Regions from separate parts of the Coprobacillus sp. AF33-1AC genome, predicted to be linked through region 1. Evidence: predicted binding sites of a transcription regulator. Region 1 holds the regulator's gene; the other holds the start of a gene.
What was found. Region 1 encodes Rex, which represses fermentation and respiration genes when NADH is low (regulators of the CRP and FNR family bind a similar motif). Its sites were predicted from a motif close to GTGAANNNNTTCAC; they were not measured.

Region 2: DWZ53_RS00070 (iron-sulfur cluster assembly scaffold protein) is a predicted target of Rex. The motif match lies at 2,049-2,062, and genes of this name have one in related genera.

What each region holds. Positions count from the first base shown of each region.
Region 1 covers NZ_QRQB01000031.1:3,717-7,871, forward strand. Annotated here, with positions in the region: gene rimI (ribosomal protein S18-alanine N-acetyltransferase) at 1-421, shown strand, start outside; gene tsaD (tRNA (adenosine(37)-N6)-threonylcarbamoyltransferase complex transferase subunit TsaD) at 423-1,445, shown strand; gene DWZ53_RS09975 (redox-sensing transcriptional repressor Rex) at 1,447-2,076, shown strand; gene asnS (asparagine--tRNA ligase) at 2,135-3,520, shown strand; gene DWZ53_RS09985 (metallophosphoesterase) at 3,619-4,155, shown strand, end outside.
Region 2 covers NZ_QRQB01000001.1:12,379-16,533, forward strand. Annotated here, with positions in the region: gene DWZ53_RS00060 (ammonium transporter) at 98-1,339, shown strand; gene DWZ53_RS00065 (P-II family nitrogen regulator) at 1,352-1,696, shown strand; gene DWZ53_RS00070 (iron-sulfur cluster assembly scaffold protein) at 2,148-2,840, shown strand; gene DWZ53_RS00075 (GGGtGRT protein) at 2,858-3,856, shown strand; gene DWZ53_RS00080 (GNAT family N-acetyltransferase) at 3,965-4,155, opposite strand, start outside.

The sequences.
Region 1 (4,155 bases):
GGATGATCTTGATGAAGTTACTTATTTAGAACAACTATTATTTTCATCACCGTGGTCTAAAGAGGACTTTATTTATGAAATAAATACGAATCCTTTTGGACATTATGTTGTTATTGAAAATGAAAAACAAATTGTTGGTTATTTAGGAATGTGGCTAATGGGAGATCAAAGTCAAATTACAACAATTGGAGTAAATCAAGAAATGCAAGGACAAGGCTATGGAAGTCAATTAATGCAGTATGCCATTGATTTAACTTGTCAAAGAAAATATCATAATATTAATTTAGAAGTGCGTGTATCTAACATGGGTGCTATTCATTTATACGAAAAATATGGTTTCAAAAATGTAGCGTTACGAAAAAATTATTATGAAGATACACACGAAGATGCTTATTTAATGATTAAGGAAATGGAGGTATAGTATGTCACTATTGTTAGCTATAGAATCAAGTTGTGATGAAATGGCTATGGCTGTACTTAAAGATCAAAGAGAATTTTTAAGTAGTGTTGTTGCCAGTCAAATTGATATTCATGCAATGTACGGAGGCGTTGTGCCAGAAATTGCAAGTCGTAAACATGTAGAATGTGTTTCGCTTGTGTTGAAGGAAACTTTACAACAGGCTCATGTTACAATGGAACAGATTGATGCGATTTGTGTTACTAAAGGTCCGGGGCTTGTAGGATCATTGCATATTGGATTACAAGTTGCTAAGACTTTAGCATTAGCCTTTGATAAACCGCTTATAGGAGTTCATCATATTGCAGGACATATTTATGCCAATAATTATGAAAAAGATATTGTTTATCCGGCACTATGTTTAGTTGTGAGTGGCGGACATACAGAGTTAGTTTATATGAAAAGTCCTTTTTCATTTGAAGTGATTGGGGAAACACTTGATGATGCGGTTGGTGAGGCATACGATAAGGTTGGTAGAGTTTTAGGACTTCCTTATCCAGGAGGACCAATTATAGATCAATTAGCCTTTCAAGGTAAACCACAATATACTTTGCCAAAGCCATTAGATGATGATAGTTATAATTTCAGTTTTAGTGGATTAAAATCAGCAGTCATTAATTTGGCACATAATATGACACAAAGGCATGAAGAAATGAATCATGAAAACTTGGCTTATAGTTTTCAAAATGTTGTTGTTGATGTTTTAGTAAATAAAACAATAAAGGCTGCTAAAGAATATCACGTTAAAGAAATTATGCTTGCTGGTGGGGCAAGTGCAAATAAAGGTTTAAGACAAAAAATTAAAGAAGAAGTTGACAAGATGCCAGGGGTGATACTTTCATTGCCACCAATGTCATGTTGTACAGATAATGCAATGATGATTGCTTTAGCAGGGAAAGTTATGTATGATCATCATTTGTTTAGTGATTTGTCATTGGGGATTAAACCTCATCTTGATTTAGAATTAGAATCGATTGAGGAGGAATAATATGGATAAAAAGATTTCAAAAGCAACAATGTCACGTTTTCCGGTTTATTTAAAAGCTTTAAGAAAAATGCAACATGAAGGAAAAGAAACGTGTTTGTCAAGTGAATTATATGAAACAACTGGAATTCAAGATACAACTATAAGACGAGACTTTACATATCTTTCAAAGACAGACAATTTTGGAAGACGCGGTAAAGGATATGATGTTAAACATCTTATTGATGGTTTAAGTGAAGTGCTTGGATTAGGTCTTGAAGAACCTATTATTTTAATTGGGGTTGGTAATTTAGGAAGTGCTATTTTAAAATATAATCGTTGGCAATATACAGTTGGTAAAATTGTGTGTGGCTATGATATGGATAAAAATAAGGAAGGGGAAAGATTTGGTGTTAAATTAAATCATATTGATGATTTAGAAGCTACTTTTCCTAAAGATTGTAAAATTGCAATTTTAGCTATATCAGAAAATGTGCAAAATACAGTAGATCGCCTTATGGATTTAGGTATTAAAGGAATTGTGGATTTTACACATAGTCATTTTACAGTACGACCAGGAGTAGAGGTACAAACGGTTGATGTTGTTGTAGCAATACAAGAATTAATTATAAAAATGCATTCAAATGATCAATAATGATTGATAAAGTGTGATTAATGTATATAATTAGTAGATAAGTTATAGGAGGGGACATATGTTTGAATTTATTACAGTAAGAGAATTATTTGAAATGTTTCTTGATGGTGATCAATCTCAATTAGAAGGAATTGAGTATGTTGAACTTCAAGGATGGGTTCGTACAAATAGAAATAATGGAAAAGTTGGTTTTATTGCTTTAAATGATGGAACTTATTTTAGAAATTTACAAGTTGTTTATATAGAAGAAGGGTTAGATAATTATCAAGAAGTGGCACATATTTCGACTGGTAGTGCTATTAAAGTTCTAGGTAAATTAAAATTAACACCTGAAGGAAAACAACCATTTGAAGTAGAAGCAACACAAGTTACAATTGAAGGAACTTGTGATGAAGATTTCCCATTACAAAAGAAAAGACATTCTTTTGAATATATGAGAGAAATACCACATTTAAGACCAAGAGCAAATACGTTCTATGCAATTTATCGTGTACGATCAGTATTATCAATGGCTATTCATGAATTTTTCCAAAATCAAGGATTTGTTTATGTTCATACACCAATTATTACTTCTAATGATGGTGAAGGTGCCGGAGAAATGTTTAGAGCAACGACAATTGATAATACAGAATTTGATAAGGATTTCTTTGGAAAGGAAGCATACTTAACAGTAACTGGGCAATTACATGTTGAAGCTTTTTGTATGGCATTTAGAGATGTTTATACATTTGGTCCTGCATTCCGTGCAGAAAATTCAAATACATCAAGACATGCAAGTGAATTTTGGATGATTGAACCTGAAATTGCTTTCGCTGATTTAGAAGATGATATGGATTTAATTGAAGATATGGTTAAATTCTGTATTGATTATGTATTAGAAAATGCTCCGGAAGAAATGAAATTCTTTGAATCAATGATTGATAAAGAATGTATTAAACGTATTAGTCATGTAAGAGATAGTGAATTTAAACGTATGACTTATACAGAAGCTATTGAATACTTAGAAAAAGCTGATGTTAAATTTGAAAATCCGGTATCATGGGGTATGGATTTAAATTCAGAACATGAACGTTATATTTGTGAAAAAATAGTAGGTGGTCCCGTCTTTTTAACAGATTATCCAAAAGAAATTAAAGCATTCTATATGCGTTTAAATGATGATGGAAAAACTGTTGCTGCTTGTGATTTACTTGTACCAGGAATTGGGGAATTAGTAGGTGGTTCTCAACGTGAAGAAAGATATGATGTTTTAGAAAAGATAATGGATGAAAAAGGAATGGCTAAAGAAGGACTACAATGGTATATGGATTTACGACGCTTTGGTGGATGTAAACATGCAGGATTTGGTCTAGGATTCGATCGTTTCTTAATGTATTTAACAGGAATGCAAAATATTAGAGATGTTGAACCATTCCCAAGAACACCTAGAAACCTTAAATTTTAATAGTTGAAGATAACATTGTTATCTTCTTTTTTATTCAGTTATAGAAAATAGGTTATCTAAAAAGTGAGATGGTGTATAATGTTTAAAGAGGTGAGAATATGAACTCATTAGATCTTTTAAATATTTATTATAATTTTATTTTTAATTACAATGAAATTTCATATAATCGTGCTTATGAAGATTTCCACACAACAGAATGTTTGAAAAAGTGGTTACAATCTTTTAATATTAATTTAAGTTTTTTCAATCAAGTAGATAATGAAAATTGGCAAATGTTTAAAAGGGCAAAATCATTAAAAAATGCTGATTTTTTATTTAAAACTGATTATGATCAGGAGTATAAATCTTTTTATCAAAAAGAAATAAGAAAATATCAAGTTGCTTTCTTACCGGCAATAGGGGATGAATTGTCAAAAAAAATAATTGATCGAAATTATGCATTAAAATATCAAAATGACTCTATCAGAGTTTTTTGTATTGATAAATTGGTTAAAAATAATGATTTTTCATTTTATGGACCTTTTCAATTGTTTTTAAATGCTTTGTTTCAAATTGATAATTGGCCGGGTATTTTTGTATTCAAAGAGCATTTATGGAATTTTATTCCTGTGAAAGATGAAAATGATATTCAAAAT
Region 2 (4,155 bases), on a different contig from region 1:
TGTAAAAATATTTAATTATAATAATAAAATACTTGCATGATAATAAAATATAAACTACAATAAATGCACATTCATGTAAAAGAAGGGGGGAAATAACATGATTGATACGGGTGATACAGGATTTATGATAATCTGTGCTGCCTTGGTGTTACTGATGACGCCAGGTTTAGCTTTTTTCTATGGCGGTATGGTTCGTAGAAAAAACGTTGTTAATACGATGATGACATCAATTTTTATTATTGGTATTGCAACGGTGATGTGGGTATTGTTTGGTTACTCACTAGCTTTTGGTAAAGATCATTTTGGAATTATCGGGGATTTAAGTCATCTTGGTCTTGCTGGAGTAACAGGAGCAGTAGGTGAGTATGCCGATTCTATTCCAGGACTAGGATTTGCTATGTTTCAAATGATGTTTGCGATTATTACTCCGGCATTAATAACTGGAGCAGTAGCGGGTAGAATGAAATTTAAAGCTTTATTTTTATTTATTATTTTATGGTCGACAATTGTTTATTATCCAATGGCACACATGGTATGGGGACTTGGAGGTTTTCTAGCAAAGATTGGTTCTGTTGATTTTGCAGGAGGAAATGTTGTTCATATAAGTTCTGGAATCAGTGCTTTGGTTTTATGTATTGTTTTAGGAAAAAGAAATGGGTATGGTAAAGCAAACTATCGTATTCATAATATTCCATTTGTTGTTTTAGGGGCAAGTCTTTTATTATTTGGTTGGTTTGGATTTAATGCTGGTAGTGCTTTAAAAGCAAATGATCTTGCCGTTCATGCCTTTGTAACAACAGCGGTTTCTGCGGCTGCCGGGATGTTATCTTGGATGTTAATGGATGTTGTGATGGCAGAAAAGCCAACTTTAGTAGGCTGTGTTACAGGTCTTGTTGTAGGTTTGGTGGCTATTACGCCAGGCGCAGGTTTTGTTCCAATTTGGGCTTCATTAATTATAGGTTTTGTAGGGAGTCCAATTTGTTATTTCATGATTTCAAAAGTCAAACAAAAATTTGGTTATGATGATGCTTTAGATGCATTTGGATGTCATGGTGTCGGTGGTATCTGGGGTGGCATTGCTACTGGATTATTTGGGCAAACTTCTATTAATAGTGTAGCAAAATGGAACGGATTGTTTTTTGGTGATACGAGATTATTTATTGCACAAGTGATAAGTATTATTGTTACAATTGTTATTGCAATCGTTGGAACATTGATTTGCTTAAGTATTATTCGTTTGTTTACACCATTACGAGTGGAAAAACGTGAAGAACAAATTGGATTAGATTTAGCAGAACATAATGAAACAGCTTATCCATCATTTAATGGTTTAGATTAAGGAGGATGACAAATGATTAAAATAGAAGCAATTGTTCGTGAAGAAAAATTAGAGGACGTTAAAGCTGCGCTTTCAGCTATTGAAGTTCATGGTATCACTGTTTATCAAGTGATGGGATGTGGAATCCAAAAAGGGTATCTTGAAATCGTTCGTGGACAAGAAGTAGAAATAAATATGTTGCCTAAAATTAAATTTGAAATTATTGTCAGTGACGAAAAGTGGGAACAAAAAACAATTGAAGCCATTCGCAAGGCTGCTTATACGGGGCATCCTGGTGATGGGAAAATTATTAGTTATGATTTAAAAAGCGCACTTCGCATTAGAACTGGTGAAACAGGAAAAGAAGCCATTAACTAAAATGGCTTCTTTTTTTATAAAGAAAAAAAGGCAATATTAATTGCCATATAACCAAAAGTAAAAATGTCATTAAAATTAGGGAATGTGTACATTAAATATAAGGAAAGTTATTCGATTTTTACTTTCATGTTAATTTTTTCCTTCACCTACGATTTTTGTTGTGTGTGTTAGTGTGATTGATAAAAATCGAGGTTTGTTTTCGTTAGCCTTAACTAACTATCTATATGTTAGCATATGCTAACTGATGTGTCAACTATCTTGAATAAAAAAATGTAAAAATGAGACGAAATTTCATATTTTGACGGTGATGTTTCATTGACTTTTAAAAACATTTATTCTATACTTGCCATAGGTGATTTCCTTCACCTAGAAGGAAGAAATCTTGTAGTAATACGATATTTCTTTTTTTCAGTGTTAGTGATCATTAATTGATGAAAGGAGAAAATAAAAAATGATTTATTCACAAGAAGTTGAAGAAATGTGCACTGTAAATCGTGGTGCATCACATGGATGTGCTCCAATTCCAGAAGAAGGAAAATGGGTATATTCAAGAGAAATCAAAGATATTTCTGGATTAACACATGGTATTGGTTGGTGTGCTCCTCAACAAGGTGCTTGTAAACTAACTTTAAATGTTAAAGAAGGTATTATTGAAGAAGCATTAATTGAAACTGTTGGATGTTCAGGTATGACTCACTCTGCTGCAATGGCTAGTGAAGCATTAGTTGGTAAAACTTTATTAGAAGGTTTAAATACTGACTTAGTTTGTGACGCTATCAACACAGCTATGAGAGAATTATTCTTACAAATCGTTTATGGACGTACTCAATCAGCATTCTCTGAAGGAGGATTAGTTGTTGGAGCTGGTCTTGAAGATTTAGGTAAAGGTTTAAGATCAATGGTAGGTACATCTTACTCTACTAAATTAAAAGGACCTCGTTACTTAGAATTAACTGAAGGTTATATTACTCGTATTGCTTTAGATGATAACAACGAAATCATCGGTTACGAATTCGTTAACTTAGGTAGAATGATGGAAATGATTAAAGATGGAAAAGATGCTAATGAAGCTTTAGAAGCTGCTAAAGGAAACTATGGTAGATTCGATGATGCTGCTAAATACATCGATCCAAGAAAAGAATAATAGGAGGATACGAAAAAATGGCATTATTTGAAGGTTATGAAAGAAGAATTGATCAAATTAACGCTGCATTAGCTAAGTGTGATATCAAATCAATCGAAGAAGCAAAAGCTATTTGTGATGAAAAAGGTATCAACGTTTATGATATCGTAAAATCTACACAACCAATTTGTTTCGAAAACGCTTGTTGGGCATATACAGTTGGTGCTGCTATGGCAATTAAAAATGGTGATAAAAAAGCAGAAGATGCTGCTAAAACAATCGGTGTTGGTTTACAATCATTCTGTATTCCAGGATCAGTTGCTGATGATCGTAAAGTAGGTTTAGGTCATGGTAACTTAGGAGCTATGTTATTAAATGAAAATACTCAATGTTTCGCATTCTTAGCTGGACATGAATCTTTCGCTGCTGCTGAAGGAGCTATTAAAATTGCTGAAAAAGCTAACAAAGTTAGAAAAAATCCATTAAGAGTTATCTTAAATGGTTTAGGAAAAGATGCTGCTAAAATCATCTCAAGAATTAATGGTTTCACTTACGTAGAAACTCAATTTGATTATTTCACTGGAGAAGTTAAAGAAGTATCAAGAACTGCTTATAGTAATGGTCCACGTGCTAAAGTTAACTGCTATGGTGCAGATGACGTACGTGAAGGTGTTGCTATCATGCATAAAGAAGGTGTAGATGTATCAATCACTGGTAACTCTACTAACCCAACTCGTTTCCAACATCCAGTTGCTGGAACATATAAAAAAGAATGTATCGAACAAGGTAAAAAATATTTCTCAGTTGCTTCAGGTGGTGGAACTGGACGTACATTACATCCTGATAATATGGCTGCTGGTCCTGCTTCATATGGTATGACTGATACTATGGGACGTATGCACAGTGATGCACAATTCGCTGGATCTTCATCAGTTCCTGCTCACGTAGAAATGATGGGATTAATCGGTATGGGTAATAACCCAATGGTTGGTGCTACTGTTGCTGTTGCTGTTGCAATTGAAGAAGCTTGTAAATAATTAAAAGCTGGTTTAGACTAGTTAAAATTATATTAAAAAAGTCTTGATATAAATCAAGGCTTTTTTTGTTTATAAAAAAATGAGCTTTACAAAAAGCTCATTTTATCTTTAGTTTAAGCCTACTAATGATTTTTTAAAATAAAGTAAATCAACGGCTTGTAAACCATTTTCATAAATTTCTTGAGGATAGTATTTAATAAAAAACTCTTCGATACGATGACTATAATGGTAACCCAATTTAGTATAAAAGGCAATATTAATCATACTTGAATTTGCTGTCGATACATAAATTGTAGGAA